Regions from separate parts of the Planococcus rifietoensis genome, predicted to be linked through region 1. Evidence: predicted binding sites of a transcription regulator. Region 1 holds the regulator's gene; each other region holds the start of a gene.
The links. The regulator CtsR, encoded in region 1, represses protease genes until heat stress. The targets are predictions, from matches to a motif close to ATGGTCAATAAAGGTCAAACA.
Positions count from the first base shown of each region.

Region 2: a site for CtsR is predicted at 3,778-3,798, ahead of AUC31_RS09800 (ATP-dependent Clp protease ATP-binding subunit). Genes of this name have one in related genera too.
Region 3: a site for CtsR is predicted at 4,141-4,161, ahead of clpP (ATP-dependent Clp endopeptidase proteolytic subunit ClpP). Genes of this name have one in related genera too.

Region 1 is NZ_CP013659.2:3,282,501-3,292,522, reverse strand. It holds gene ispD (2-C-methyl-D-erythritol 4-phosphate cytidylyltransferase) at 1-486, opposite strand, end outside; gene AUC31_RS16310 (PIN/TRAM domain-containing protein) at 499-1,599, opposite strand; gene radA (DNA repair protein RadA) at 1,703-3,085, opposite strand; gene AUC31_RS16300 (ATP-dependent Clp protease ATP-binding subunit) at 3,145-5,589, opposite strand; gene AUC31_RS16295 (protein-arginine kinase McsB) at 5,586-6,677, opposite strand; gene AUC31_RS16290 (UvrB/UvrC motif-containing protein) at 6,667-7,200, opposite strand; gene AUC31_RS16285 (CtsR family transcriptional regulator) at 7,197-7,682, opposite strand; gene AUC31_RS16280 (hypothetical protein) at 7,822-8,067, opposite strand; rRNA gene rrf (5S ribosomal RNA) at 8,178-8,293, opposite strand; rRNA gene AUC31_RS16270 (23S ribosomal RNA) at 8,359-10,022, opposite strand, start outside.
Region 2 is NZ_CP013659.2:1,956,231-1,966,252, reverse strand. It holds gene AUC31_RS09825 (CoA-disulfide reductase) at 1-708, opposite strand, end outside; gene AUC31_RS09820 (DegV family protein) at 723-1,574, opposite strand; gene AUC31_RS09815 (Cof-type HAD-IIB family hydrolase) at 1,588-2,400, opposite strand; gene AUC31_RS09810 (alpha/beta fold hydrolase) at 2,537-3,304, shown strand; gene AUC31_RS09805 (metal-sulfur cluster assembly factor) at 3,373-3,681, shown strand; gene AUC31_RS09800 (ATP-dependent Clp protease ATP-binding subunit) at 3,820-5,955, shown strand; gene AUC31_RS09795 (YjzD family protein) at 6,056-6,238, opposite strand; gene AUC31_RS09790 (beta-ketoacyl-ACP synthase III) at 6,429-7,361, shown strand; gene fabF (beta-ketoacyl-ACP synthase II) at 7,389-8,624, shown strand; gene AUC31_RS09780 (ABC transporter ATP-binding protein) at 8,870-9,916, shown strand; gene AUC31_RS09775 (ABC transporter ATP-binding protein) at 9,913-10,022, shown strand, end outside.
Region 3 is NZ_CP013659.2:855,594-865,615, reverse strand. It holds gene gap (type I glyceraldehyde-3-phosphate dehydrogenase) at 76-1,083, opposite strand; gene AUC31_RS04135 (sugar-binding transcriptional regulator) at 1,084-2,127, opposite strand; gene AUC31_RS04130 (glutaredoxin family protein) at 2,232-2,462, opposite strand; gene AUC31_RS04125 (TPM domain-containing protein) at 2,477-3,265, opposite strand; gene AUC31_RS04120 (LemA family protein) at 3,262-3,840, opposite strand; tRNA gene AUC31_RS04115 (tRNA-Arg) at 3,997-4,068, opposite strand; gene clpP (ATP-dependent Clp endopeptidase proteolytic subunit ClpP) at 4,235-4,846, shown strand; gene AUC31_RS04105 (HPr family phosphocarrier protein) at 4,911-5,168, opposite strand; gene whiA (DNA-binding protein WhiA) at 5,226-6,176, opposite strand; gene AUC31_RS04095 (gluconeogenesis factor YvcK family protein) at 6,198-7,193, opposite strand; gene rapZ (RNase adapter RapZ) at 7,198-8,079, opposite strand; gene AUC31_RS04085 (NUDIX domain-containing protein) at 8,072-8,557, opposite strand; gene trxB (thioredoxin-disulfide reductase) at 8,764-9,723, opposite strand; gene AUC31_RS04075 (tetratricopeptide repeat protein) at 9,791-10,022, opposite strand, start outside.

The DNA.
Region 1 (10,022 bases):
CTGAGGGGTCTGGATCATCCATAGCTCCGCGCGATTCACCGTTTCGGTAATAACGCTTTCGCGAACTTTTTTGATCGTGTCTTTTACCGGCACGCCGGCAATTGCAGCACCGGATTCATTTGCCTGCTCCACCAATTCGCGAATAACGACCGGGCTGATGAACGGCCGTGCAGCGTCATGCACAAGCACGACCCCACACTGCCCAGCCATCTCAAGGCCCGCACGCACGCTATCCTGGCGTTCAGCGCCGCCTGTCGCATAGCCTTTGACTTTCTTGATTTTATACCGCTCGACATATTGTTCAATCAGCTCGCGCTCGTCTGCTTTGACCGCCAGCCACATGCCTTCGCAATCCGGGTCCCGGTCGAACACTTCCAATGTATAAATGAAGATCGGTTTGCCGGAGAGCTCCAACAATAATTTATTGCGATCGGCTTTCATTCGTTTCCCACTGCCGGCAGCAGGCAATACGACTGTATATTTCATGACAGACATCCTTTATTTTTTTGATCCATTTTTCTTCACAGCCAGACCTTTAGGCTTGGCAAAAATCATCCGTCCTGCAGAAGTTTGCAATACGCTTGTCACTACGACGTCGATCGCTTCGCCAATATGGCCTTTGCCTTCTTCAATGACAATCATCGTGCCATCGTCCAAATACGCGACCCCTTGATTTTGCTCTTTGCCGTCTTTAATAACGACCACATGCATCTCCTCGCCCGGTATGACGACAGGCTTCACCGCATTGGCGAGGTCATTGATATTCAAGACCGGCACATTATGGAGCTCACACACTTTATTCAAATTAAAATCATTCGTCACAACTTTCCCGCCCATTTTCTGGGCTGCACGCATGAGCTTCATATCGACCTCAGCCGCATCGCCAAAATCCTCTTCCGTAATCATGATCGCCCCGACACGCTCTGTCTGCAGGCGCTTCAGGATATCGAGCCCCCGTCTGCCGCGTGTACGCTTTAAGGTGTCGGACGAATCCGCAATGTGTTGAAGCTCTGCAATGACAAATTGCGGTACGACAAAGATCCCTTCCATAAATCCGGTCTCTGAAATATCTGCAATCCGCCCATCGATGATAACGCTTGTATCGAGCAATTTGTATCCCGATTTTTCCACTGGCTCGTCTTCCGGTTTTTTGCCGCTTGCCAGTTTTGCAGGCGCGAGCATCCCTGTCAGCTCATCACGCTTTTGGAACCCGACCTGGAATCCCAGATAACCGAGCACAACGGAAAGAATGATCGGTGCCACTGTCGCGATTAATGGCACATCAATGGTATTTAAGGCAAAGCCGACCAAAAAGGCAACCACTAAGCCAATAATCATCCCAAGCGAGCCAAACAGCAAATCCGCTGTCGGTGCATGGAGCAGTTTACTCTCCATCCATTTCATGAAATGGATAATCGAATCGACGAACAATAAGGACAATACATAAAAAATCGCAGCACCGATAATGGCAGCGACATACGGGTTGTTGATCCATGGATTATTAGAGATAGAAATAAGTTCAAAAGCATATGGCAAAAACAAAATTCCAACCGTAGCGCCTACTAATAAAAATAATAGCTGAATAATTTTCCGAAGCATCTATTCCACCTCCTCCTCTTGATATTATACACGTTTTATTTATGAAACTCTCTGCATAACCCCACCCTGCCGATAATAGAAAAAAAAGAGGCATTGCTGCCCCTTATTGTTGCGGGAATAATTCCTTCAGCGCCTCGTTTATAGTTTCAACGCCAACGACGCGGATTCCTTCCGGAAAATCCCAACCGCCCATATTCGATTTCGGGATGATGGCACGCTTAAAGCCCAGCTTTGCCGCTTCTTGGACACGCTGTTCAATACGCGATACACGTCGCACCTCTCCGGTCAATCCAACTTCACCGATAATGCAATCATCCACTTTCGGTGCAATATCACGGAAACTTGAGACAATGCTCGCGAGTACTGCCAAATCGATAGCCGGTTCATCCAGTTTCACGCCGCCTGCGACTTTTATATACGCATCTTGCGACTGCAGCATCAAGCCGACGCGCTTCTCAAGCACCGCCATCAATAACGATACCCGATTTTGGTCAATTCCAGTCGCCATTCGTTTCGGATAATTAAAGCTCGATGGGGTGACCAATGCCTGAATCTCCACCAGTATCGGCCGTGTCCCTTCCATGGAAGCGACAACCGTAGATCCCGCTGTGCCGCTTGAACGTTCCTGCAAAAACAACTCGGAGGGATTCAATACTTCCTTTAACCCGCCTTGCAGCATTTCAAAAATCGCAATTTCGTTCGTCGAACCGAAACGGTTTTTGACACTGCGCAAAATGCGGTACGTATGATGCCGTTCCCCTTCAAAATAAAGCACTGTATCCACCATATGCTCCAAAATACGAGGCCCGGCAATCTGCCCTTCTTTCGTCACGTGGCCGACCAGGAAAATCGCGATGTTTTTCGTTTTCGCCACCCGCATCAATTCCGCTGTGCTTTCACGAACTTGCGTCACACTGCCGGGTGCTGATGTTACTTCGGGATGATAGACCGTTTGAATCGAATCGACAATCACGAAATCCGGTTCTACTTCTTCAATCGTATGATGGATCAGCTCCAAATTGGTTTCCGCAAAAATCAATAAGTCTCCGGAAACCGCATCCAGCCGCTCCGCTCGCATTTTCGTCTGGCGAATCGACTCCTCCCCTGAAATATACAACACTTTCTTGCCGGCTTTCGCAAGAAGCGCCGATACTTGCAAGAGCAATGTCGATTTCCCGATCCCTGGGTCGCCCCCGATCAAAACAAGAGAACCGGAAACAATCCCTCCGCCGAGTACGCGGTTCAATTCTTCCATTTCCGTTTTCGTCCTTGGCTCTTCTTTCGTTTCTATCGAATTGATCGGTGTCGCTTTTTGGGCAATTTGCGGTGCACTATGCTGGAATGCGCCCCTTGTGCCTTTCGGTGCTGCAACTTCCGTTTCTTCTGTCATCGTATTCCATGCCGCACAACCTGGGCATTTCCCCATCCATTTGGCAGACTCATAACCGCAGGACTGGCAGATGAACTTTATCTTTTTCTTCGCCATAGTTACCTCCTATATATAGAAAAAGCCCGCCGGAGATATATCCGGCGGGCGGGATATCGTTACGATTTCTCTACGGCCCCTTCATTCGTACGGACAATGAATTCATCACCCTGTACATCGAAGACAATTTTTTGCCCGGCAATTGCTGTACCTTTCAACAACTCTTCAGACAAACGGTCTTCGACATGTTTTTGAAGTGAGCGGCGCAAAGGACGTGCTCCGTATTCCGGATCATACCCCTCTTTGGCAATTTTATCAAGCGCTGCCTCTGTCAGCTCCAGATCGATGTCCTGTTCTTTCAAACGGCCCGTCAACTGCTGCGTCATCAGCTCGACAATCTTGCGCAAATCGTTCTTTTCAAGTGAATGGAAGACAATCATATCATCGACACGGTTCAAGAATTCAGGACGGAACGCTTTCTTCAATTCCGCGAGCATCTTGCCTTTCATATCTTTATAATCAGTCTTCGAATCTTCCAAGTTAAATCCTACGTACTTATTGTATTTCAATTCCTGTGCACCGACGTTCGACGTCATGATGATTACCGTATTACGGAAATCGACGCGACGCCCTTTGGAATCCGTCAAATGCCCGTCTTCAAGTACTTGCAAGAGGATATTGAAGACTTCGGGGTGAGCTTTCTCAATTTCATCAAGCAAGACCACTGAATATGGCTTTCTACGGACTTTCTCCGTCAACTGGCCGCCCTCTTCATAGCCGACATAGCCTGGAGGCGAACCAACAAGGCGTGAAGTCGTATGGCGTTCCATGTACTCGGACATATCGATGCGGATCATCGCATCTTCATCCCCGAACATCGACTCAGCCAAAGCTTTCGCAAGCTCAGTTTTACCGACGCCTGTTGGCCCTAGGAAAATGAACGAGCCAATCGGACGTTTCGGATCTTTCAACCCGGCACGCGCACGGCGGATCGCTTTCGAAATCGAAGTCACTGCTTCATCTTGGCCGATTACACGACTATGAAGGATCTGCTCCAAATTAAGCAATTTATCGGATTCTGTCTGCGCCAATCTCGATACCGGCACGCCTGTCCACATAGAGACGACTTTCGCAATATCTTCAACTGTCACTTCAGACTCTTCTTTGCCTTGCTTTTCTTTCCATTCTTTCTTCGTCTGGTCGAGCTCATCTTTCAACTTCTGCTCTGCATCGCGAAGAGAAGCCGCTTTTTCGAATTCCTGACTCTGCACCGCTTCATTCTTTTCAGAACGCGCAGCTTCAAGACGGGCTTCAAGCTCTTTCAAATCCGGTGGAGTCGTATACGAACGCAAACGCACTTTCGAACCGGCCTCATCGATTAAATCGATCGCTTTATCCGGCAAGAAGCGGTCGGAAATATAACGGTCAGACATTTTCGCTGCCGCAACAATCGCTTCATCAGTAATTTTCACGCGGTGATGCGCTTCGTAGCGGTCGCGCAAGCCTTTAATGATTTCGATCGATTCTTCAACCGTCGGCTCATCCACTTGAATCGGTTGGAAACGGCGCTCAAGCGCTGCATCTTTCTCGATGTACTTGCGGTACTCATCCAGCGTGGTGGCACCGATGCACTGCAATTCACCACGTGCAAGCGATGGTTTCAAGATATTCGAAGCATCGATCGCTCCTTCAGCTCCGCCAGCCCCGATCAATGTATGGAGCTCATCGATGAAGAGGATGACATTGCCCGCTTGACGGATTTCATCCATCACTTTTTTCAAACGGTCTTCAAATTCACCGCGGTATTTCGTTCCGGCAACTACCGTACCCATATCAAGTACCATGACGCGTTTGTCGCGAAGCGTTTCCGGAATTTCATTATTAACGATTTGCTGTGCAAGCCCTTCTGCGATGGCTGTTTTACCGACACCAGGCTCCCCGATCAATACCGGGTTGTTTTTCGTTCTGCGGCTCAATACTTCAATCACACGCGTGATTTCGTCACTGCGTCCAATGACTGGATCCAAGCTGCCTTCACGCGCAACTTGCGTCAAGTCGCGTGCCAAGCCATCCAAAGTTGGTGTATTGGCAGAAGCATTTGGGCTCGTGCCAGTCGATGCTTGCTCGTTGCTGCCAAGCAGCTGCAATACTTGCTGGCGCGCTTTATTCAAGCTGACACCGGCGTTCCCAAGAACTCGTGCCGCCACGCCTTCGCCTTCACGAATTAAAGCAAGCAGTAAATGCTCTGTTCCGATATAAGAGTGGCCAAGCTTGCGGGATTCGTCAACCGACAGCTCGATCACTTTTTTAGCCCGCGGCGTATAATGAACAATCGGCCCGACATCTTTTTCACCGACGCCGACCAGTTCTTTGACACCGTCTTCGATCAATTGTGTATTCACTTCAATCGCTTCAAGTGCTTTCGCGGCAATTCCGCCGCCTTCTCGGATCAAACCAAGCAAAATATGCTCAGTTCCGATCGATTCGTGCTTCATGCGGATGGCCTCTTCTTGAGCTAATTGAAGAACTTTTTGTGCGCGTTGTGTAAATCGGTTGAACATCATGCAAAATCCTCTCCTTTTGTATTTATCCCGTTATCAGCTAACCTCTCCCGGAACAATTCCGCCCGGGCAAGGTCACGTTCCTTCGCTTCCAATGGTCGTCCCGCATACTGCTGCAAAAACGCAGGTTGCATAAAGACCATCAATTCATTCAGTATCGACATGTCTACATCCGTAATTAGATGAAGGTCGATGCCAAGTCTCACATCTGATAAACATGTAGCGGCTTCTTCCGTATTCAACAGACGGGCGTGGGTCAAGACACCTAACGACCGGTACACCCTATCTTCAAGGAGCAGCGGAGAATTCGCATTCAATGCTTCCCTTGCTCTTCGTTCCTGTTCAATAATCTGCTCGGTCATGTTTTGCAAATCCTGCAAAATCTCATACTCTGATTTCCCCAATGTTACTTGGTTAGAAATCTGGTATACATTACCAAGCGCTTCACTTCCTTCTCCGTAAATCCCTCTAACAACCATCCCCAGACGGGATATAGCCGGGATGATCCGGTTGATTTGATGGGACATCGTTAAAGCTGGCAAATGAAGCATGACAGAAGCACGCATTCCTGTGCCTGTGTTTGTAGGGCAACTGGTCAAGTAACCAAATTTCTCATGAAAAGCGTATGAAAGATTTTCTTCCAAAAGCGAATCCATTTTATTCGCTATGTCATATGCTTCCTGCAAATGAAAGCCTGACTGCAAACTTTGAATCCGCATGTGATCTTCTTCATTGACCATCACGCTAAGCTCTTCTTCATCAGATAATAATACAGCACTGGAATGCTGACTGTTCGCTAAATAAGGGCTAATTAAATGTTTTTCTACCAACACTTCACGCTGCAGGTCATTTAATTCTTCAATATTGATATGAGTAAACCCGTATCCAACTTCCTTTCCCTTATCAAGTAATACCGAAGAAACGGCTTTATCAACTTTCAACGCCTCATCCTCAGAAAATGCATATGGAAATTTAAATTCATCTAAATTTCGTGCTAATCGGATTCTCGTACTCATAGCTATATCAACATGTTCACCGTTATTAGCCATCCAACTGCTCGCACGGGGTTGAAGGAAACGGTCAATCGCCAACGTCCCCACCTCCTTCAAGCTTTTCATTCAAGGCCTTTACTTGATCTCGCAGCCTTGCAGCTTCTTCAAAGTTCTCATCTTGTATCGCAGCCTGCATTTGCTTTCTCAATTCTTCAATTTCTTTTTTAATTTTCAACGTTGTTCCATAAGATGCAGGAATCTTTCCTGTATGTTCAGTGTTTCCATTTTGAACTCGTTTTAAAATCTCTATTAGCTGCGGTGAGAAAGTGCTATAACACTCAGCACAGCCAAATTTACCAAGAGTCAAAAACTTTTGGAAAGTAAATCCACAAGACGGGCAAGCTGGAACTTCCTTTCTCACAGGACTCACAGCGGCTTGCTGCTTCGGAAACCAATTAGCTAATAAATTATGGATCGCCATCGGGTCTTGGTCAAAAGAAAAACTGATATTATGGTTTTCTGCCGCGCAAACGTGACAGAGGTGCCTTTCTGTTAAATGGCCCTGCTGGTTTTGCTTCACGATGACTGTAGCTGGCCGTTCTCCACATTGTTCACAAATCACTTGATCACTCCTTGCCCGTTCGACTCATATTGAATAGTAAACAGCATTGCCACTAGAATCCGCGCTCGTACTTCATCTCGTACAGGAAGAGGCAGCCCGAGAGTAGAACGATCAATGGCACTCAAAATCAATTTAGCTTCACGCTTTGATATAACATCTTCACTTAAAAGCCTCCACACAATATCTTCAGCCATGGTTTGTGAAGCACCGGTTTCAAGTCTATTAATGATTTGGGCAATTAAATCTGACTTCTTATGAAGGCGTACTTTCTTAATACGAATATATCCTCCGCCACCACGCTTACTTTCAACTAAGTATCCACGATCTAATGTAAATCTAGTATTTATCACATAATTAATTTGGGATGGAACACATTGAAATTTCTCAGCAACCTCACTTCGTTTAATTTCAATATGGTCCTTACCGCTTATTTCGATAATCTCTTTTAAATAACCTTCAATTATATCTGAAATATTCCGCATCGCTTTCACCTCTTTAGCGTTTAAATACGCTAATGATTGACTTTGACTATATTTGACTTAATTATACATAAGCGTTTTACGGATATCAAATACTTAGTTTGAGATAGAAAAAGTCTCGGGTGTAATGTCCCGAGACTCATTATTCTTGATCCATCATCCTTTTCATAAAATCCTTCGTATGACTAGATATCGAACGAGTTTTTTCTTCAACATACTTGGTTCTCCAGCGCGTACCCTCTTGCCAAACTTCTACTGTATCCCCCTTATTTACATCATGAGTAAAATCTGCAGCAGGATAAGTATATTGTTCAGCTGAGTCTTCTAGTGAAACTAATAATGCTGTTCTTTTATCGAGCGTTTTTACTTTGTAGTAACCTGCTTTCATAAGTCTTCACCTCAGTTTCTTTTTCCCTTTATAATATATTTTCAATCCTTTTTTCATTTGAAATACAAAAAAGCCGTCACCGGAATGAACCGGTAACGGCCTTTCTACTTGCCCAGCGACGTCCTACTCTCACAGGGGGAAACCCCCAACTACCATCGGCGCAAAAGAGCTTAACTTCCGTGTTCGGGATGGGAACGGGTGTGGCCTCTTTGCCATCATCACTGGACTTGTTGAGCTTGTTCGCTCAAAACTGGATAAATCGACATTGGGGGAAACTTGCGTTTCAGTTTGTTGGTTAAGTCCTCGATCGATTAGTATTCGTCAGCTGCACGTGTCGCCACGCTTCCACCCCGAACCTATCTACCTCATCGTCTTTGAGGGATCTTACTTGCTTACGCAATGGGAAATCTCATCTTGAGGGGGGCTTCGTGCTTAGATGCTTTCAGCACTTATCCCGGCCACACATAGCTACCCAGCGATGCTCTTGGCAGAACAACTGGTACACCAGCGGTGTGTCCATCCCGGTCCTCTCGTACTAAGGACAGCTCCTCTCAAATTTCCTGCGCCCGCGACGGATAGGGACCGAACTGTCTCACGACGTTCTGAACCCAGCTCGCGTACCGCTTTAATGGGCGAACAGCCCAACCCTTGGGACCGACTACAGCCCCAGGATGCGATGAGCCGACATCGAGGTGCCAAACCTCCCCGTCGATGTGGACTCTTGGGGGAGATAAGCCTGTTATCCCCGGGGTAGCTTTTATCCGTTGAGCGATGGCCCTTCCATGCGGAACCACCGGATCACTAAGTCCGTCTTTCGACCCTGCTCGACCTGTCCGTCTCGCAGTCAAGCTCCCTTGTGCCTTTACACTCTGCGAATGATTTCCAACCATTCTGAGGGAACCTTTGAGCGCCTCCGTTACTCTTTAGGAGGCGACCGCCCCAGTCAAACTGCCCGCCTGACACTGTCTCCCAAGCCGCTAAGGCTTGTGGGTTAGAAGTTCAATACAACCAGGGTAGTATCCCACCGACGCCTCCCCCGAAGCTGGCGCTCCGGGTTCTCTGGCTCCTACCTATCCTGTACAAGTTGCACCAAAATTCAATATCAGGCTACAGTAAAGCTCCACGGGGTCTTTCCGTCCTGTCGCGGGTAACCTGCATCTTCACAGGTACTATAATTTCACCGAGTCTCTCGTTGAGACAGTGCCCAGATCGTTACGCCTTTCGTGCGGGTCGGAACTTACCCGACAAGGAATTTCGCTACCTTAGGACCGTTATAGTTACGGCCGCCGTTTACTGGGGCTTCGGTTCGCACCTTCGCTTGCGCTAAGCACTCCCCTTAACCTTCCAGCACCGGGCAGGCGTCAGCCCCTATACGTCACCTTACGGTTTTGCAGAGACCTGTGTTTTTGCTAAACAGTCGCCTGGGCCTATTCACTGCGGCTCTCTCGGGCTGTAACACCCTACCAGAGCACCCCTTCTCCCGAAGTTACGGGGTCATTTTGCCGAGTTCCTTAACGAGAGTTCACTCGCTCACCTTAGAATTCTCTTCTCGCCTACCTGTGTCGGTTTGCGGTACGGGCACCTCCCGCCTCGCTAGAGGCTTTTCTTGGCAGTGTGAAATCAGGGACTCTGAGGTAAACCTCTTGCCATCACTGCTTGATGTTATATAGAAACGGGATTTGCCTCGTTTCTCATCTCACAACTTGGACGTGCACAACCAACGGCACGCTCACCCTATCCTTCTGCGTCCCCCCATTGCTCAAACGGCGGGGAGGTGGTACAGGAATATCAACCTGTTGTCCATCGTCTACGCCTATCGGCCTCGACTTAGGTCCCGACTAACCCTGAGCGGACGAGCCTTCCTCAGGAAACCTTAGGCATTCGGTGGACGGGATTCTCACCCGTCTTTCGTTACTCATACCGGCATTCTCACTTCTAAGCGCTCCACCAGTCCT
Region 2 (10,022 bases), 1.3 Mb from region 1:
GATAAAGTCGGTTTCCAGATTCTTACCATCGGACAACTGAACGCTTCGATCATCGATTTTTTCAATGACGGTTTCGGTATGGACTTCAACGCCATTTTTCTCCAGTTCCGCATGCAGAAGCTGTGATAGATCCTCATCCAAAATCGATAGAATGGCGCTCGACTTATGGACGATATCAACTTCCAGCCCCAGATGTTTAAGGTTCTCAGCCATTTCAAGCCCGATGAATCCGGCACCCGAAACGACGCAATGGGAGGGCTTTTCGCTTTGGATATAGGAATGGATGGCTTGCATATCGCCATAGCTGCGCAGCGTAAATACATGGCTGTTCTGTGAGCCTTCAATATCCGGCATGATGGCGCTGCCGCCCGGAGACAAAATCAACGCGTCATAGGAATCGTGGAATTCGTCGCCAGTCTTTAAGTTGCGGACGCGAATTTTTTTCTCCGGCCGGAGAATTTCCACAACTTCGTGTTCGAGCCTGACATCGATATTGCGTTTTTGCTGGAACTGTTCCGGGTCGGCCATCAGGATCGAAGTCTCATCTTCAATGACCTCGCCAATGACATACGGTGTTCCACAAGCAGCATAGGACATTGTCGAATCCCGGTCGTATACCGTGATGCTCATGTCCTTGTCATAGAAACGTAGTTGACCCGCTGCAGTTGCACCGCCGCCTACCGCACCGACTATAATCACTTTTTTCATCAATAGTCCACTCCTCAATCGGTTTTATTAAAGAAGAACAAGGCGAGCGTGCCAGGTCCAGTATGGGCGCCGATCACGGAACCGACCATGTGAACTTCGATTTCTTTCGGGTTGTAGGCAGCTTCGATTTCATCTTTCAGTGCGTTCGCAAACTCCAAGTCATCGGCATGGCTGATGGCAATCACTTGCTGATCCAAATTACTGCCGCGTTCTTTCATCAGCTCGATCATCCGCTTGAGGACTTTTTTGCGGCCACGCAATTTTTCGATCGGTACGAGCTTGCCGTCTTCAACATGAAGCAAAGGCTTGATATTCAATAAGCCGCCGACGAATGCGCTGCCTTTTGAAATGCGGCCGCCTTTCGCCATGTAATCCAGATCTTCAACCGTGAACAAGCTTTCGAGATGGTCGGCCTTGAAACGCACTTTTTGGATGATCGCATCATGGTTTTCACCGGCATTGCGCAATTTTACGGCTTCTTTGACGAGCAGTCCGTAGCCGAGTGAAGCTGCTTTGGAATCGACAATCGTCAAGTTCAAGTCCGGGTATTCTTCTCGTACTTGGTCTGCCACCATGACGGCTGTCGCATAGGTTCCGGACAATTCCGAGGAAAAGGCGATGTAGAATCCGTCTTCTTTATCTTTCGCCAATTGTTCGAATGCCTTAAGCATTTCTTCTGGAGAGGCTTGAGATGTTTTCGGATGGACGCCGGAGCGGATGGCATCATAGACTTTCATGGAATCGATGGTCCGAATGTCTTCGTACTCAGCGTCTCCGATATGGACGCGCAAAGGGAACAGGACGACGTGTTCCTGTTCGAAAAAAGCTTTCGGTAAATCAGATGCGCTATCTGCGAATAATCTCATGGATCTTCCTCCTTTAAAGTTTCAATTTCAAGCGGTCCATCAGCAATTCAGCGATGCCGTCTTCATTATTCGTCAGGGTGATCTCGTTGGCGATATTTTTCAGAGGGGAAATGGCATTGCCCATGGCAACACCGACTCCCGCAAAGTCGATCATTTCCAGATCGTTGTCTTCATCGCCAAATGCGATGATATGCTCTTTCGCGATGCCCAATGATTTTGAGACACGGTCGATGCCGACAGCTTTGTTCATGCCAGAGCGGACAATTTCAATAACGTGCCACGGTGCGCCCCAGCGGCGATGGTCAATGACTTCCGCATGCACTTCCGAAAGGTGGTCGTGGATGGCGTGGACTTTTTCGTAAGGTGCGTGGATAAGCATCGACGTCGGATCAGTCTTTAAATAATTGCGCAAATCTCCCGTGGTGATGCTAGGGTCACCGAAACTGAAAATGTCCATCAGTTTCTCATCATGGTGGTGGACATACACATCATCCAATACTTCCGCGACGATGTTGTGGAAATCGAAAGCGTGCATCGATTCGACGACTTCGTGTACGACATCCAAGCCGATCGGCGTATGGTGGAGCCCCCAGCGTTCGTCATTCGGGTGATGGACAAAAGCTCCATTGAAATTGACAATCGGCGTGTTGAGGCCAAGTTCGCGGTAATAGATTTCGCTTGCGCGGTATGGGCGCCCAGTCGCAATCATGACCTGGTGGCCTGCTAGTTGAGCTTGATTCAAAATAGTCTTGGTTTTAGGTGAAATGACTTTTTGGTCGGTCAATAATGTTCCGTCCAAGTCGAGTACGATTAAATGTTGTTTCATATAAAAATCCGGCTCCCTTCTATCTACCTTCAGTTTAGCGATAATAGAGGCTATCCGTCAAAAAAACCTGACGGCAATGCCGGAATTTGCGGGAACAGAAAAAAATTGGTAGGATTTAGGGTGAGGAGTGAAGCGCATGAAAGTAGCGAACGAATTATGGGGGAATATCCCGATCTTACATATAACACCTGAAGGCCACGAAGGTGGTCCGTTGCCGACCGTTATTTTTTTGCACGGGCATACGAGTGCAAAGGAACATAATTTGCATTATGCCTGGCAATGGGCTAAAAAAGGGGTCCGTGTCATCTTGCCGGATGCATTGCTTCACGGGGAGCGGGATCAATCGCTTGATGAGGTCCAGATCAGCCTGCGCTTTTGGGAAATCGTTTTGACGTCTATCGAAGAACTGGGCTTTTTGCATAACGAATTGCACAAGCGTCAGCTAATTAGTGGAGAACCGGCTGTCGGAGGAACATCGATGGGCGGCATCACCACGCTCGGTGCATTGACGGCCCATCCGTGGATCAAAGCGGCGGCTGTCATGATGGGTTCCGGAAATTACGTGGAGCTTGCGAAAGCGCAAATGCGCCAATACGAGTCGCGCGGTTTTGACTTGCCGCTCACAGATGAGGAACGCGAAGGCATGCTTCAGGCCCTGTCCCGTTTTGATATCAGTTTGAACCGTCAATCCTTTGGCGGACGCCCAGTCTTTTTCTGGCATGGTGTAAAAGACCCGACTGTTCCTTTTGAACCGACCAACCGGCTTTTCCATGCATTGCAGCAGGATTATGCCGCCTATCCTGAACGGCTGGCATTCATGAAAGAAACCGAAGCTGCGCACGCGGTCAGCCGCAAAGGAATGCTTTCTGCAACGGCTTGGATTGCCGACCGATTAAGCGAATAAGCAAGTCGATTTCATTTCGCAGTGATGTTTGGTAAGATAAGCAGTAACAGGAAAAGGAGGGATTCCGAATGGATCAAGAAACAAAAGATTATCTATTAGGCGCATTGGAAAATGTCATCGACCCAGAACTAGGTGTTGATATCGTCAATTTGGGCCTTGTATATGATGTAGAATTATCCGAAGATGGTTTCTGTGTGGTCACGATGACACTCACTTCTATGGGATGCCCAATGGGGCCGCAAATCGTCCAGATGGTAAAAACATCCTTGTATGAATTGCCGGAAGTTGAAGAAGTCGATGTAAAAATCGTCTGGCAGCCTGTCTGGAGCAAAGACCATATGTCGCGCTATGCCAAAATGGCGCTCGGCGTTCGATAAAAGAAATAGCAGAAAGCCGCAGGGAAGAAATTCCTTGCGGCTTTTTTTTGATGAGCATTTCCGTTGCAAAAGGGGCACGGCAATCATATAATTTAATTAGTCAAAGATGGTCAAATTAATCAGAGGAGCGTGATTTGATTGGTTCAATTCCAAAATCCAAATGAAGAGCAAAAGTCGCCATTGGAACAGTTCGGCCGCAATTTGGTTGAACAAGCACAGTCTGGAAAGATGGATCCGGTCATCGGGCGCGATCAGGAAATCCGCAATGTCATCCGGATTCTTTCCAGAAAGACAAAGAATAATCCGGTATTGATCGGTGAACCAGGCGTCGGGAAAACCGCAATCGTCGAAGGACTGGCACAGCGCATTGTCCGCAACGATGTGCCGGAAGGCTTGAAGGACCGTGTCATTTATGAACTCGATATGAGTGCACTGATTGCAGGCGCAAAATACCGGGGGGAATTCGAGGAACGGCTGAAAAGCGTATTGAAGCAAGTGAAAGACAGTGAAGGGCAGATCATCCTGTTTATCGACGAGATCCACACCATCGTCGGCGCCGGTAAAACGGAAGGCGCGATGGACGCCGGAAATATGCTCAAACCGATGCTTGCGCGCGGAGAGCTGTACTGCATCGGAGCCACCACTCTGGATGAATACCGAATGCACATCGAGAAAGATGCGGCACTTGAGCGGCGCTTCCAGCAGGTGATGGTGCGCGAGCCTTCTGTTGAAGATGCGGTATCGATTCTCCGTGGATTGAAAGAGCGTTTCGAACTCCACCACGGCGTGCGCATCCATGACCGGGCGATTGTTGCAGCTGCTACAATGTCGGACCGGTACATCACGGAGCGTTTCCTTCCGGACAAGGCAATTGACTTGATCGATGAAGCGTGTGCAATGATCCGGACAGAGATCGACTCCATGCCGCAAGAGCTTGATGAAGTGACGCGGCGCCTCATGCAGCTAGAGATTGAAGAGCAGGCGCTGCGGAAAGAAAAAGACGAAGCGAGCAAAGCACGCCTCGCTGCGCTGCGCGAAGAAATTGATGAACTGAAGTCGTCTTCTGAAGGCATGCAGCAGCAATGGAACGAAGAAAAGCAATCGCTTCAGAAAATCCAGGCCAAGCGCGAACAATTGGATCAATACCGCCGCCAATTGGAAGATGCGGAAAACAAATATGATTTAAATACCGCGGCGATGCTGCGCCACGGAAAAATTCCAGAGCTTGAAAAAGAACTGAGCGCGATGGAAGTTGAACTTGCCGGAGACGGCGGGGAGCGATTGCTTCGGGAAGAAGTGACCGAAGAGGAAATCGCTGGCATTGTCGCACGATGGACGGGTATTCCGGTAACGAAACTGGTCGAAGGCGAGCGCGAAAAGCTATTGCGCCTCGGAGATACGCTGAAAGAGCGCGTCATCGGACAAGACCGAGCCGTCGAACTGGTGACAGAAGCCGTATGGCGTGCACGTGCCGGCATCAAAGATGAACAAAAGCCGATCGGCTCGTTCATTTTCCTTGGGCCGACCGGTGTCGGGAAAACGGAGCTTGCGAAATCGTTGGCAGCAAACTTATTCGACTCAGAAGACCATTTCATCCGCATCGACATGTCCGAGTACATGGAAAAGCATAGCGTATCACGTCTTGTCGGGGCGCCTCCTGGATATATCGGCTATGAAGAAGGCGGCCAATTGACAGAAGCGGTCCGCCGCAATCCGTACTCCGTGGTGCTGCTCGATGAAATCGAGAAAGCCCATCCTGATGTCGCGAACATCCTTTTGCAAATCCTCGACGACGGGCGTATCACCGACAGCCAAGGGCGGCTTGTGAACTTCTCCAATACCGTCGTCATCATGACATCGAATATCGGTTCCCAACATATCAGCGCAAGCAGTGACGAACACGATACAGAAGACATCGTCATGATGGAACTGCGCAAGCATTTCCGGCCGGAACTGTTGAACCGCATTGACGATATCGTCATTTTCCATTCCTTGTCGAATGAGCATTTCTATGGCATCGCCAAGAAAATGATCGGCGAACTGGCGGCAAGAATGAAACAGCAGCAAATTTCCTTGGAAGTCGAGGATTCGGTCATCGATTATATCATTGAAGCAGGAACGGACCCGGTCTTTGGGGCGCGCCCGCTGAAACGCTTTATCCAGCGTGAAATCGAGACTCGAATCGCTAAGGAATTGATTAAAGGAGAGGTCACTCCAGGTTCGACATTGAAGGTATCGATGGACGCCAATAAACAATTGCTTATCACTGTATAAGTAAAGCCGCATTTCAATGAAATGCGGCTTTTTGCTATCTAAACCGTCAGATTCAGCCAAATAAAAAAGGAAGCCACTGGGGCTTCCTTTTTTATCGTCATTAATATTCTTTCGCCGCTTCTTTCGGGATGATAGCATCCATCACAATGATCAATACAGTAACTGCCACTGCCATGAAGATACCGATCATGAAGTCGAATGGCACGTTTTGCACGGCACTTACGACATAGTTCAACATTGAAATTATAAGGACAGACCAGAAAAGTGTTCCGATATAATGCATCTGTTTTCACCTCTATATATAGAATAACTAGTTTTATCATAGCATAAGGAAGCCTTTTCAGAAAGAAAGATTCGTGCCTTTCGAAAGTTTTTGTCAGAAATATGTCGGCAACTTGAAATCAAAAGAAAAAGGGCGTATCATTAACACCAGGTACTAATAATTGATGTTAATCGAAAAGAGGGACATAGATATGAATGCTGGAATCATCGGTACCGGCAGATGCCTGCCGGAAGATAAATTGACCAATTTTGATTTAGAGCAGCGCATGGATACCTCGGATGAATGGATCCGGACCATGACCGGGATTGAAGAACGCCGGATTGCAAACGATGAACAAGATACATCGGATATGGCGCGGGTTGCGGCGCAAAAGGCAATTGCCGATGCCGGCATCGACCCAGCGGACATCGGGTTGATTCTGGTAGCGACAGTTACGCCAGACCGTCCGTTTCCGTCTGTCGCGTGCGATATCCAGCAACAGATCGGCGCTCTGAACGCGGCCGCCATGGATATCTCTGCAGCATGTGCTGGATTCATGTACGGCGTTATTACAGCAAAACAATTTATCGAATCGGATACGTATCGTTACGTCCTAGTAGTTGGTGTTGAGAAACTATCGAAAATCACCAACTGGGAAGACCGCAATACAGCTGTCTTATTCGGCGACGGAGCCGGCGCGGCCGTGATCGGCAAAGTATCGGAAGGCCGCGGAATTTTATCGTTTGAACTCGGAGCGGATGGCTCTGGCGGGGAACACTTGTATCAAGACAAACATTTGGTGATGAATGGCCGTGAAGTATTCAAATTTGCGGTGCGCCAAATGGGCGAATCCGCCATCAACGTCATCGAAAAAGCAGGATTGGATAAAGAAGATGTCGACTTTCTTATACCGCATCAGGCGAATATCCGCATTATGGAATCGTCCCGGGCTCGTCTTGACTTGCCGGTAGAGAAAATGTCGAAGACCATACAAAAATACGGAAACACTTCAGCAGCGTCGATTCCGATTTCCCTTGTGGAAGATTTAGAGGAAGGTCGTATTAAAGATGATGATGTCGTCGTTATGGTCGGCTTTGGCGGCGGATTGACTTGGGGCGCAATTGCTATGAAGTGGGGGAAATAATCGGATATGCGAAAGGAAGTAAAAGAAATGGATAATCGTCGTGTAGTCATTACAGGTATCGGTGCCGTAACACCGCTTGGAAACAGCGCAGAATCTACGTGGGAAGCGGTGAAGGCAGGACGCTCAGGCGTCGGCCCGTTAACGCGCATCGATGCGGATCAGTATCCCGCGAAAGTTGCCGCTGAATTGAAGGATTTTTCGATTGAAGAGTATATCGAGCGTAAAGAAGCGCGCAAGATGGACCGCTTCACTCATTACGCACTCGCATCTTCCATTATGGCAATGAAAGATGCAGCGCTTGAGCTGGATGAAAAGACAGCTCTTCGTACAGGTGTATGGATCGGATCAGGAATCGGCGGAATGGAAACGATTGAAAACCAGATGGACGTATTGAACTCCCGCGGCGTTCGCCGCATTAGCCCATTCTTTGTGCCAATGATCATTCCGGACATGGCATCTGGCCAGGTGTCGATCCATTTTGGCGCAAAAGCGATCAACTCCTGCTCGGTAACAGCTTGTGCATCTGGAACGAACTCGATCGGCGATGCCTTTAAAGTTATTCAGCGCGGCGATGCCGATGTCATGATTTCTGGCGGCGCGGAAGCACCAATCACGCGTTTGTCTGTTGCTGGATTTACAGCAAACACTGCATTGACGACCAATAATGATGCAACGACTGCGTCACGCCCGTTTGACAAAAACCGTGATGGCTTTGTCATCGGTGAAGGGGCCGGGATCGTCATTCTAGAAGAATACGAACACGCAAAAGCACGCGGCGCAAAAATTTATGCGGAACTCGTCGGCTACGGTTCGACGGGCGATGCCCACCATATTACAGCTCCAGCCCCAGGAGGCGAAGGGGCGGCACGTGCGATGCAGCAAGCCATCGAAGATGCAGGCATTGAAAAAACGGATGTCGGTTATATCAATGCGCATGGAACGAGTACTCCGTACAACGATTTGTTCGAAACAATGGCAGTCAAAACCGTCTTTGGAGACCATGCCTACAAAATGGGTGTAAGCTCGACGAAGTCAATGACAGGCCATTTGCTTGGCGCAGCTGGCGGAATTGAAGCAATCTTTACAGCCTTGGCTTTGAAAGAAGGCATCATGCCGCCGACGATCAACTATGAAACGCCGGATGAAGAATTGGATTTAGATTATGTAGCAAATGAAGCAAGAACTGCCGAATTCTCGTATGCGATGAGTAATTCGCTTGGTTTTGGTGGACATAACGCTTCGCTCGTATTGAAAAAAGTGTAAACCTGATTGAAAAGCTCCCGATGCCGGGAGCTTTTTTATTATCCATTTCTTATAATGATAAAAAATATGCAGTTAATGAATAAGAGCTGAAATACTGTGATAGCAATGGTTTGAATAGAGAAATGATTATCTATTTTGGTAATCTTTGCTTAAAATACAAAAATTATATTGCGCATGTAATACTTTTGTAATATGCTTAAAACTAGTTAGAATTGACAGAAAAAATAGAATTTTGAGGTGTTTTCATGACAGCTATGTACGGATCTAAAGAGAATACACCGCTCTTGCGGGTCAAAAACCTCCAGACAGGCTTCAAAATAGACGGGGATTATTACAACGCAGTTGAAGGCGTCAGTTTTGATGTCCTTCCGAAGCAAATCGTCGGCGTGGTAGGAGAATCAGGCTGCGGTAAAAGTGTTATGTCATTGTCCATTATGCAGCTGCTGCCAAATGGCATCGGAAAGATTCGGGGCGGCGGAATCGAATTCGAAGGCCAGGACATTTCTACATATTCAGATAAGCAGATGAACGGCATCCGTGGAAAAGATATCTCAATGATTTTCCAGGAGCCGATGACTTCGCTCAATCCGGTCTTTACCATCGGCTATCAAATAGAAGAAGTAATCTTGAACCACGAAAAGCTGACGAAAAAAGAAGCGCGGCTGCGGTCGGTCGCTTTATTGAAACAAGTGGGAATTCCGCGTGCTGAGCAAATCGTCACGGAGTACCCCCACCAATTATCCGGGGGGATGCGCCAGCGGGTCATGATTGCCATGGCCATTGCTTGTCAACCGAAACTATTGATCGCTGATGAACCGACAACTGCACTTGATGTCACAGTTCAAGCGCAAATTCTCGAATTGTTGAAAGGCATACAGGAAGCAAATGATATGTCGATCATTCTCATTACACATGATTTAGGCGTAGTCGCTGAAATTTGCGACGAAGTACTGGTCATGTATGCGGGAAAAATCGTAGAACGCGCATATGTCGATGACTTGTTCCGCGATCCAAAGCATCCGTACACCGAATTATTAATGAAAGCAATCCCGAAAATGGATGAAGATGTCGAAGAGCTCGCGACGATTGAAGGGCTCGTGCCGTCCGTCATCAATATGCCGCAAGTGGGCTGCCGTTTCGCGAACCGCTGCCCGAAAGCAATGGCGGAATGCTTGATGGTAACTCCGCAGCTTGCGGAAGTGGCCGATCGGCATGAAGCTGCGTGCCTATTATATGAAGAAAGTTGGCCAACGGACGGAAAAAGAGAACGAGAAGGAGTCGCCGCATTATGACTACTAGAGATTTCATCCAGGACCGCATTGATTATTTAGATAAGCGTGAAAATCTCCTCGAAATTCGCAACCTAAAAAAATACTATCCGGTAACAGGCGGATTTTT
Region 3 (10,022 bases), 1.1 Mb from region 1:
GGTGGGGTAAATTCCCCACCCCTTTTACCCTCTTTATTATAGAGGTTCATTGGTAATTAAGCTATGATTTTCAGCTTACAGCCCTTTTTTGTACATGTGTACAGCCAAGTCTACACAGCGTGCAGAGTAGCCGGATTCGTTGTCATACCAAGCAAGAACTTTCACCATATTGCCGCCTAGAGCCATTGTAGATTGAGCATCTACTGTAGCGGAAGCTTTGCTGCCATTATAGTCGCGTGATACAAGCGGAAGTTCGCTGTATTCCAAGTAACCTTTCAGCTCATTTTCAGTCGCTTCTTTCAGCGCTTGGTTTACTTCTTCAATAGAAGCATCTTTATCAAGTTCAGCAACAAGGTCGATCAACGAAACGTTCGGTGTTGGAACGCGGATGGCCATGCCATCGATCTTGCCGTCAAGTTCAGGCAATACTTTTGCAACAGATTTCGCCGCGCCAGTAGTTGTCGGGATCATTGACTCAGCTGCTGCACGCGCACGGCGGTAGTCAGAGTGAGGTGCATCAAGCAATGCTTGGTCGTTCGTGTAAGAGTGGATTGTTGTCATCATCGCTTTTTTGATGCCGAATTTTTCATTCAACACTTTAGAGATGCCAGACAAGCCGTTTGTTGTGCATGATGCATTCGAAACGACGTGGTGCTCTTCAGGGTTATAAGTTTCTTCGTTAACGCCCATAACCAGCATTTTCATGCCGCCTTTGCCAGGAGCTGAAAGGATAACTTTTTTAGCGCCGGCTTCGATGTGTTTAGATGCAGCTTCTTCTGTTGTGAAGATTCCTGTAGATTCCAACACGATGTCGATTTGGTGCTCTTTCCACGGCAATTGCGCTGGGTCTTTCTCAGCGAATACTTTGATTTCCTTGCCGTCGACGAAAATTGAATTGCCTTCTGCAGTAACTTCAGCGTCCAACGTGCCGTGCACTGAATCGTATTTCAAAAGGTGTGCCAGCATAGCTGCATCTGTAAGGTCATTGACTGCTACTACTTCCACTTCACTGTTTTGCATTGCTTCACGGAATACGACACGGCCGATGCGGCCAAAACCATTGATTGCTAATTTTAAAGTCATTTATAATTCCTCCAATTTTGTTGTTAGGTTAAGTATTGCCCTTGCTGCTCCTTCATCCGTAACGAGGATGGTACGTTCAGGCGCGGCCTGGAAATAAGATTCGATGGCGCGCGCTTTCGTGCGTCCTCCGGCAACCGCCATGATGGCCGGTGCTTTTTGGACCTGCTCTAATTGAATGCCCGCTGTTGGGATGCGATAAACTATTTTTCCGGTTTTATCGAAATAATAACCGAATGCTTCGCTAACAGCCCCGCCTGTCTTGATCTTCTCGACTTCGTTCACGGAAGAGCGGCGCCTGATGGCCATCTCTTCTGCATCGCCGATTCCATGGATGACTAAATCCGTCCGGTCATACAGCTCCATCATTTCTTTGATGACAGGTTCCCTCATCATCATTTCGAGCGCTTCCGCACTCAAATGCTCAGGCAGATAAAGCGTGCGGACAGCTCCGCCTGTTTTTTCGGCAAAGGATGAAGCGATGGTGTTCGCCTGGTGAAGCATTTCTTCCCCCAGGCCGCCTCTTGCAGCGATAAACTGCATGGCAGGGTTTTTCCTCGCCGTGCGGATTTCAGCTGCTAAGGCGGCCATTGTACTGCCGCCAGTAACAGCGATCGTCCGGCAGTTTTCGAACATTTCCTCCGCAATACGAGCGGCTTGCCTGCCAATAGAGGCTTTGACCGAAGATAACCGGTCGCTATCCCCTGGCAGAACGACGGCTTGTTTGATGCCGAGTTTCGCTTGCAGCCCGGTTTCGAGCTCTGCAGTCCCAGCCAATTCCTTGACCAGCTCACGGAGTTGGTCAAGAACATCGTCTCCCAGTATCGTCAGGCTCATGCCGCTCTTGCTCATTTCGATCAAGGCTTGGTCCCTCAATAAATCGGTCTCTTTGCGGATTTCCCTTTCGGCTGCGCCTGTCATCTCGCTGATCGTGCGCCTTCCAACGGGCTGTTCGGTTTGAATCAGCTCGAGGATACTATAGCGCTTTTTCAGCAAGCTTGGCAGTTCAGGCAATAAATGCACTTGCGCTTGCAGAACTGGATCCATCGCTCCACCCCTTTGTTGGACGTTTTCTGTCCCACTATATATAATTACGTCCCACTAGATTCATTGTAGCCGAGCTATTAGATTTATGCAAATAAAAAGAAGCGTTAAAGAATTAACGCTTCCAAAAGTTCGCCATAGCCAAAATTTCCATAGAGCAGCACTTTTTCGTGTTTCGTGAGCACTGGAATCATCAGCATATACTGTTCATGCAATTGTTCATCTTCTTCAATATTGATTTCCCGGAAGTCAATCGGGTAATCTTCCTGCAATAGCGTCAGTGCAGACTTGGCCTCTTCGCAAAGCCCGCAATTTGGCCGAGTATAGAGTGTATACATGCCATTCCTCCTTATTAGAAGCCTCGCCCGGCTCCGCCGCCTCCTGAAGAGCCGCCACCGCCGCCGCGGAAACCTCCACCGCCGGAACCGCCTCCGAAGCCGCCGCCAAAACTGCCGGGCCCGAAAAATCCACCGCGCCTCATCGTTCTGCCGCGGCCGCGACGTCCACGGCCGCCGCCTCCTCCCGTAAACAGGAACAACAAAACAAGTACGATCAGGAAGGTGATGACCGGCTGCATAAAGCCGCCTCCACCTTCACTGCTGCCTGGCGTCACTTCATTGAGCGGCTGGGGGCTAGCCGCTTCCCCGTCCCAGCCGTATTCCGCAGCCACTTCATTGTACAGTGCTTGGTACGTATTGAGGATCGCTTCGTCCGGCTGGTCTTCACGCAAATATGGAACGGCGTAATCATCCAAAATGCGCCCGACTTTTCCGTCAGGAAGCGCGCCTTCCAGTCCGTAGCCGATTTCGATGTAGATCTCGCGGTCTGTCATCGATAGCACGACCAGCACGCCGTTGTTCTCTTCCGCTGAGCCTACGCCATAATGGCGCAACGCTTCATTGGCGTAGCTTTCGATCGGCTCACCTTCCAAGGACTCGACGACCATAACGGCAATCTGTGCAGTTGTCGCGTCTTCCAGGCCAGCACCTAAGCTCTTGAGCTCGGCTTCCTGTTCTTCGCTCAAGACGCCCGCGATATCCTGAATGTAAATATCGTCAGTCAACTCCGGAAATTCTGCCGCCTGCACAGTTCCGGGGATCATCAGCAGCAACAAGAGCAAAACAGGAATTCTTCGGATCATTCTTCGTCAGTCCCAAAGTCCACATCCGGTGCATCTTCTGCCCCGGTATCAGCTTCGAAATATTCCTTTTCGTCAAAGCCGAAGATTCCCGCCACCATGTTGCCTGGGAAACTGCGAACTTCCCGGTTGAATTCCGTCACCGAGCCATTATAGTCCTGGCGGGCGACTGCAATCCGGTTTTCTGTTCCGGCCAGTTCATCGGATAATTGCTGGAAGTTCTCACTCGAGCGGATTTCCGGATAGTTCTCGACGACGACGAGCAAGCGGCTGAGCGCGCCGCTCAATTCGGCGTCTGCCTCGGCCTGTTCTTCGACTGATCCGGCATTCGCCATGCTCGAACGGGCTTCCGTGACACTATCGATGACCTCTTGCTCCTGGTCGGCAAAGCCTTTCACCGTCTCGACCAAGTTCGGGATGAGATCGAGCCTGCGCTGTAATTGACTTTCAAGTTGCGCGTACGATTGATTGACGTCCTCTTCCAATTGAACGAAATTATTATAGCTTGAACCGAATACGGCGATGGCAACGACGATCAGCCCAATCACCAATAGCAATGGAATAAGTAATTTTTTCATTTTCCCGTCTCCTTTTCTTTTACAATAATATTTTTTGTTTTCCCTGACTATCCGTTCCTTGAAACCCATTCCATCTGATTCTACGTTTCAGCCGCTAAAAAGATTCAACAAAAAACCGCACAGCCTTTAGCAGGCTGTGCGGTTTTTCAATTTTTACACCCTCGGAGGGAATCGAACCCCCATCTCAAGAACCGGAATCTTACGTGTTATCCTTTACACTACGAGGGCAAATGTTGTTCGCGACTTTTCTATTATACAAAAGCTTTCTTCTTATTTCAAGCGCCTATTTTCAATTCGTTAGATTTGACCTTCATTGACCATGATGTGTATGATGAATGTACGGCTGAACAGTGTTTCAGTAGCACTTACATTTACCCGAAGGAGGAAATTATCCATGAATTTAATCCCTACAGTAATCGAACAGACAAGCAGAGGCGAACGCGCTTACGATATCTATTCCCGCCTATTGAAAGACCGCGTTATCATGCTCGGCAGCGGAATCGATGACAATGTCGCCAACTCCATCGTTGCACAATTACTATTCCTTGAAGCGGAAGATCCGGAAAAGGATATTTCCATCTACATCAACAGCCCAGGCGGCAGCATCACAGCCGGTATGGCAATCTACGATGTTATGCAATTTATCAAGCCAGATGTCCAAACAGTTTGCATCGGCATGGCTGCATCCATGGGCGCTTTCCTTCTGGCAGCCGGCACAAAAGGCAAACGCTACGCATTGCCGAACGCTGAAGTCATGATCCACCAACCACTTGGCGGAGCTCAAGGGCAAGCGACTGAAATTGAAATCGCCGCAAAACGTATCCTGTTCTTGCGTGAGAAATTGAACCAAATTCTATCTGAACGCACTGGCCAGCCGCTTGAAGTGATTTCTCGCGATACAGACCGCGATAACTTCATGACTGCAGAACGCGCACTCGAATATGGTCTCGTGGACCAAATCATCACGCGCAACAAATTGCCGGAAAACCACGAAAAAGAAGAGTAAGTTACACAAAAAGAGCTGTCCCGCTTGCGGGGCAGCTCTTTTTTGGTGCTTAAAGCGCTTGGCTTTAAGCTTCTTTATCAATCAATTGCGCCAGCGCATCGACTGCCGATTCTTCATCGGCGCCGTCTGCCGAAATCGTCACGTTCGTGCCTTTGCTGACGGCCAGGCTCATGATGCCCATGATGCTCTTGGCATTGACTTTCTTGTCGCCTTTTTCCAAATAGACATCCGAACTATAGCGATTGGCTTCCTGTACGAACAATGCGGCCTGTCTCGCTTGTAATCCCGATTTCAATTGCACTTCCACTTGTTTTTCTACCATGCATATCCTCCTCCGAAAACTTGACTCTCACGCAATCTATAGAAAAGAGCAGCCGTTTTACCGGCTGATCGTTTCGCCTTTTCTCAACGACTCGGCAATCTCATCGATTTTCCGAAGCCTGTGGTTGACGCCTGACTTGCTCACTTTTCCTGTCGATACCATCTCGCCCAGTTCTTTCAGTGTGACATCCTGGTACTCTACACGCAAGCGGGCTATCTCTTTCAGGCGGTCCGGCAATTGGTCGATTCCGATCACTTGGTCAATAAAGCGGATGTTTTCGATTTGCCGCAGCGCTGCATCGATGGTCTTGTTCAAATTGGCCGTTTCGCAATTGACTAAGCGATTGACGCTATTGCGCATATCGCGGAGAATGCGGACATCTTCGAATTTCAATAGCGCCGAGTGGGCGCCTGTCAGGCTGAGGAAATCGGAAATTTTCTCCGCTTCCTTCAAATAGGTCACAAATCCTTTTTTCCGCTCGATCATTTTCGCGTTCAACTGGAAATGATTCATCAGGATAACCAGTGCTTCAGCGTGATCTTTATAGGAAGAATACACTTCCAAGTGGTAAGAGGACGTTTCGGGATTATTGACCGATCCTCCGGCCAAAAAGGCACCGCGTAAATAAGAGCGCTTGCAGCACGTTGTCGAGATCAGCTCAGGGGAAATATCCTGCTGAAATTGAAAGCCTTCCGACAAGATCAACAAATCCTCAAGCACAAATTTTGCGCCTTCCCGCAAGCGGCAAATATAGACATTGTTTTTTTTCAACCGCATCTTTTTGCGGACTAATAGTTCCACCGGATATGCTTTGTAGAAGCGCTTCAGCAAGGTATAGATCCTTCTGGCAATCGCGGCGTTTTCCGTTTGGATATCCAGGCTCAACTGGCGATTGGAAAATGACAGCGTACCGTTCATGCGGATCATCGCCGACAGCTCTGCCTTGCCGCAGCAATCGTCTACTTCAATCTGGGTCATTTCTTTTTTTGTTTCTGATGCAAAAGACAATTATGCCCCCCCTTTCAAGCTTTAGGAATACCGGCGCTGCGATGGTTCCTTTGTTTCGCTGCTGGTATATTCGAAAAGCCATTTCGCCACTTTCATCGGTTCATGCCGGACGGCTTCCCCGAAAATATTCGCAATGTCATGGCGATATACTTCAAGCCCCATATTTCTCAGGCGTTCTTCATCGTATTCCACCGGCCATGCTTTTTCTTTTTTGTATCTTTCAGCCACTCCTTGCGGCATTTGGACTTTATCGATCAGAATGGCATCGAGAAAGTTCACGCCTACATGGTCGTAAAGGGCTTTTACATGATCTGAAGCCGTATAGCCGTAAGTTTCACCCGCTTGGGTCATTAAATTGCAAATATAGATTTTTCTCGCCTTCGCCTCGAGCAGCGCTTTTTTGATATCCTTCACGAGCAAATTCGGCAAAATGCTCGTGTATAAGGAACCCGGCCCGATGACGATAACATCCGCAGATTGAATCGCCTGTATGGTATCCGGCAATGTCTTGACGCCGGCAGGTTCGAGGAATACACGCTTGATCGGCTGCAGATAGGCGGGTATTTTGGATTCGCCTTTGATGATGGTTCCATCTTCAAGCTCTGCGTTCAATGTGACCAATTGATTGGCGGCAGGCAAAACCGTACCGTTGACGTTCAAAACACGGCTCATTTCCCGGACCGCATGTGAAAAATCGCCTGTCAAATCAGTCAATGCCGCGAGCATCAGATTGCCCAGTGAATGCCCTTCCAAATCAAGCGAATGTTTGAATCGGTATTGGAACATTTCAGCCACCAATGGTTCGGCATCCGACAGCGCAGCCATGACGTTGCGGATGTCTCCCGGCGGTGGGATATCCAAGTCATCGCGTAAACGCCCGGAGCTTCCACCGTCATCTGCCACTGTCACAATTGCCGTCAAGTCGAGCGGAAAAGTTTTTAAGCCCCTCAGCAAAGTGGACAGACCGGTTCCGCCCCCGATGATTACGACTCGTTTTTGCTGGAGACTTTTTTCCATATGCTCAGCCCTTTCTGATTTTCACATCTCTATGCGTAATGCTGACTTTGTTGTTTTTCGATAGATATTTCCCGAAATACTCGGCAAGCGTCACGGATCGATGCTGGCCGCCTGTGCAGCCAAAAGCAATGACCAATTGTGCTTTGCCTTCTTGTTTATACTGGGGAATCATGAAATCGAATAAATCCTCAAGCTTACTCACCAGCGTCTGTGTTTCCTGCCATTTCAAGACATAATCGGAAACCGGCTGATCCAAGCCCGATTGTGGATTTAACTCTTCTATATAATAAGGATTTGGCAAAAAGCGCACATCGAACACCAGGTCGGCGTCAATCGGCATGCCATGTTTAAAGCCGAAAGACATCAAATTGACCGTAAAGACATTGCTCGTTTTCGAAGCAAAATCCGAGGTGATTTTCTCCTTCAGCTGGCGCGGGCTCATTTCTGACGTGTTATACATATAATGGGCCCGTCCTTGCAAGTCTTTCAGCATATCCCGTTCTTTTTTGATGCCGCCGAGAACAAGTCCGCCCGGTGACAATGGGTGGGAACGGCGTGTTTCTTTATAGCGGCTGACGAGGGTCTGGTTTTCCGCATCGAGAAACAGGATCGTGATCGCCACTTCCGGTTCTTTCGAGAGGTCATCGATTGCATCGACGAGGCTGGCGAAAAAATCGCCGCCGCGAAGGTCCATAACCGCTGCGACACGCTTCATCGATTTGCCCGAATCCCGCATCAATTTGATGAATGTCGGGAGGAGCGCCGGGGGAAGATTATCGATTGTGAAAAAACCGAGGTCTTCAAAACTTTGGATCGCCACTGTCTTCCCAGCACCGGACATGCCGGTGATGATGATCAATTCGGTTTCTTCGATATGCTTATCCATGCTGGCGATTCACCTCTTCGGTCGATGATTGGATGTTCTCTTCTAGCAGTTCGAACTCTGGCGTATAATAGAAGGTCCCGTATTGGACGCCTTCCTGATAGGCTGCAAACAATAGGTTCGTCCGGTCCCCTTCCGCCATCGGCAAGGTACGCAGGCTTTCTACCGGATGCCATTCGAGAATCCCTTCACGTGTTTCTTCGAATGGGATTCCCCGGAGCTGTGTCGCCCGGAATGTAAACAGCATCCACTCATCCACCGTCCGTCCGTGTTCTTGGATCATCATCGTATAAACGCCTTTCAAGTGAACGCCCAACGGCTCTGCATCCGTTTCTTCCCTGAATTCACGGATGGCCGCTTCATAAATCGATTCGCCGCTTTCCATTTTGCCGCCAGGGGCTACGTACCAATCCCTGCGCGGCTTTTTCATCAATAATACTTTGCCATTCTCTATTAGCAATAAATTCGCGATTCGCTGCACATTTGCCACTCCGCATCTAATATAAACTATTTTCATTATACATCTATCCTGGCGTGTCATGCAAAAGAATGCAAAAAAAGAGGCCACTCCCCGGACAATCCGGAAAGCAGCCTGTCAAAAATAACTATATAAAAAGGGGGTTGATTTACACTACTTACTATACCTCTTTTGCATGACAATGCTGTTACAAATGGATTAAGAAAGCGTTAAGCTTGCGCTTTTGAAGCAATTTTTTCGGCAAGCTCTTCCACGTAATGCTGGACGCTTTGCGCGGCGATGCTGCCGTCGCCAGTCGCTGTAACAACTTGGCGCAAAGTTTTATCCCGCACATCGCCTGCCGCGAAGATTCCCGGCACCGAAGTTTGCATTTCTTCATTTGTTTCGATATAGCCTAGGTCATTCAGGATGCCCAGTGATTCGAATGGTTTTGTCAATGGCAGCATGCCGATGTAGATGAACACGCCGTCCGCTTCGAATTCCCGTTCGGAATCGTCTTTTGTCGATACCAAGGTAACGCTGCCGACCTTGCCATCTTTATCGTGAATTTCTTTTACTGTGTGGCTCCAGATAAAGTCGATCTTGTCGTTGGCAAATGCACGGTCTTGGAGGATTTTCTGTGCACGCAATTCGTCTCTGCGGTGGACGATTGTCACTTTATCCGCGAAGCGTGTCAAATAAACTCCTTCTTCTACGGCAGAATCCCCGCCGCCGACAACGACCAGTTCTTTGCCTTTAAAGAATGCGCCGTCACACACTGCGCAATAGCTGACGCCGCGTCCGCCCAATTCATTTTCGCCTGGAATGCCCATTTTCTTATACTCGGCTCCAGTCGTCAAAATGATAGCGCGTGCTTTGTATTCTTTCGATCCGGCTTTGACGGTTTTGAATTCATCGCCGTCAATGATTTCAGTTACGTCGCCGTAAGCGTACTCGGCTCCGAATTTTTTTGCATGTTCAAACATTTTTGTGGACAAATCAGGACCGAGGATATGGTCGAATCCTGGATAGTTTTCAATTTCTTCGGTGTTGGCCATCTGTCCGCCGGGAATCCCGCGCTCGAGCATGAGCGTTGAAAGGTTCGCTCGGGACGTATAGACTGCTGCTGTCATGCCAGCCGGCCCTGCGCCGATGATTAACACATCATAAATATTAGTCGTTTCTGTCATTATAGGCCCTCCTCGTTATCACTAGCTAAATCGTAAAGCAATAAACTGCCGCCTTCAACTTTTATGCCTAGTCCTTGAAATTCGGCAAAAATCTGCTTAACTCATCGACATATTTGGCCATCGTGGCAGCAGACGTACCGAATTTTGCGGCAACTGCTTTTTTGGTGGTTTCCCGTTTTTCCGCCGATTCAACCATATAGCTTGCGGCAGCGGCAAGTGCTGCGGGATTGCGGAACGCATAATCGCCATCGAAAGCCTGTTCAGCCAACATGAACCACAATTGGAAAATGGCATCATTT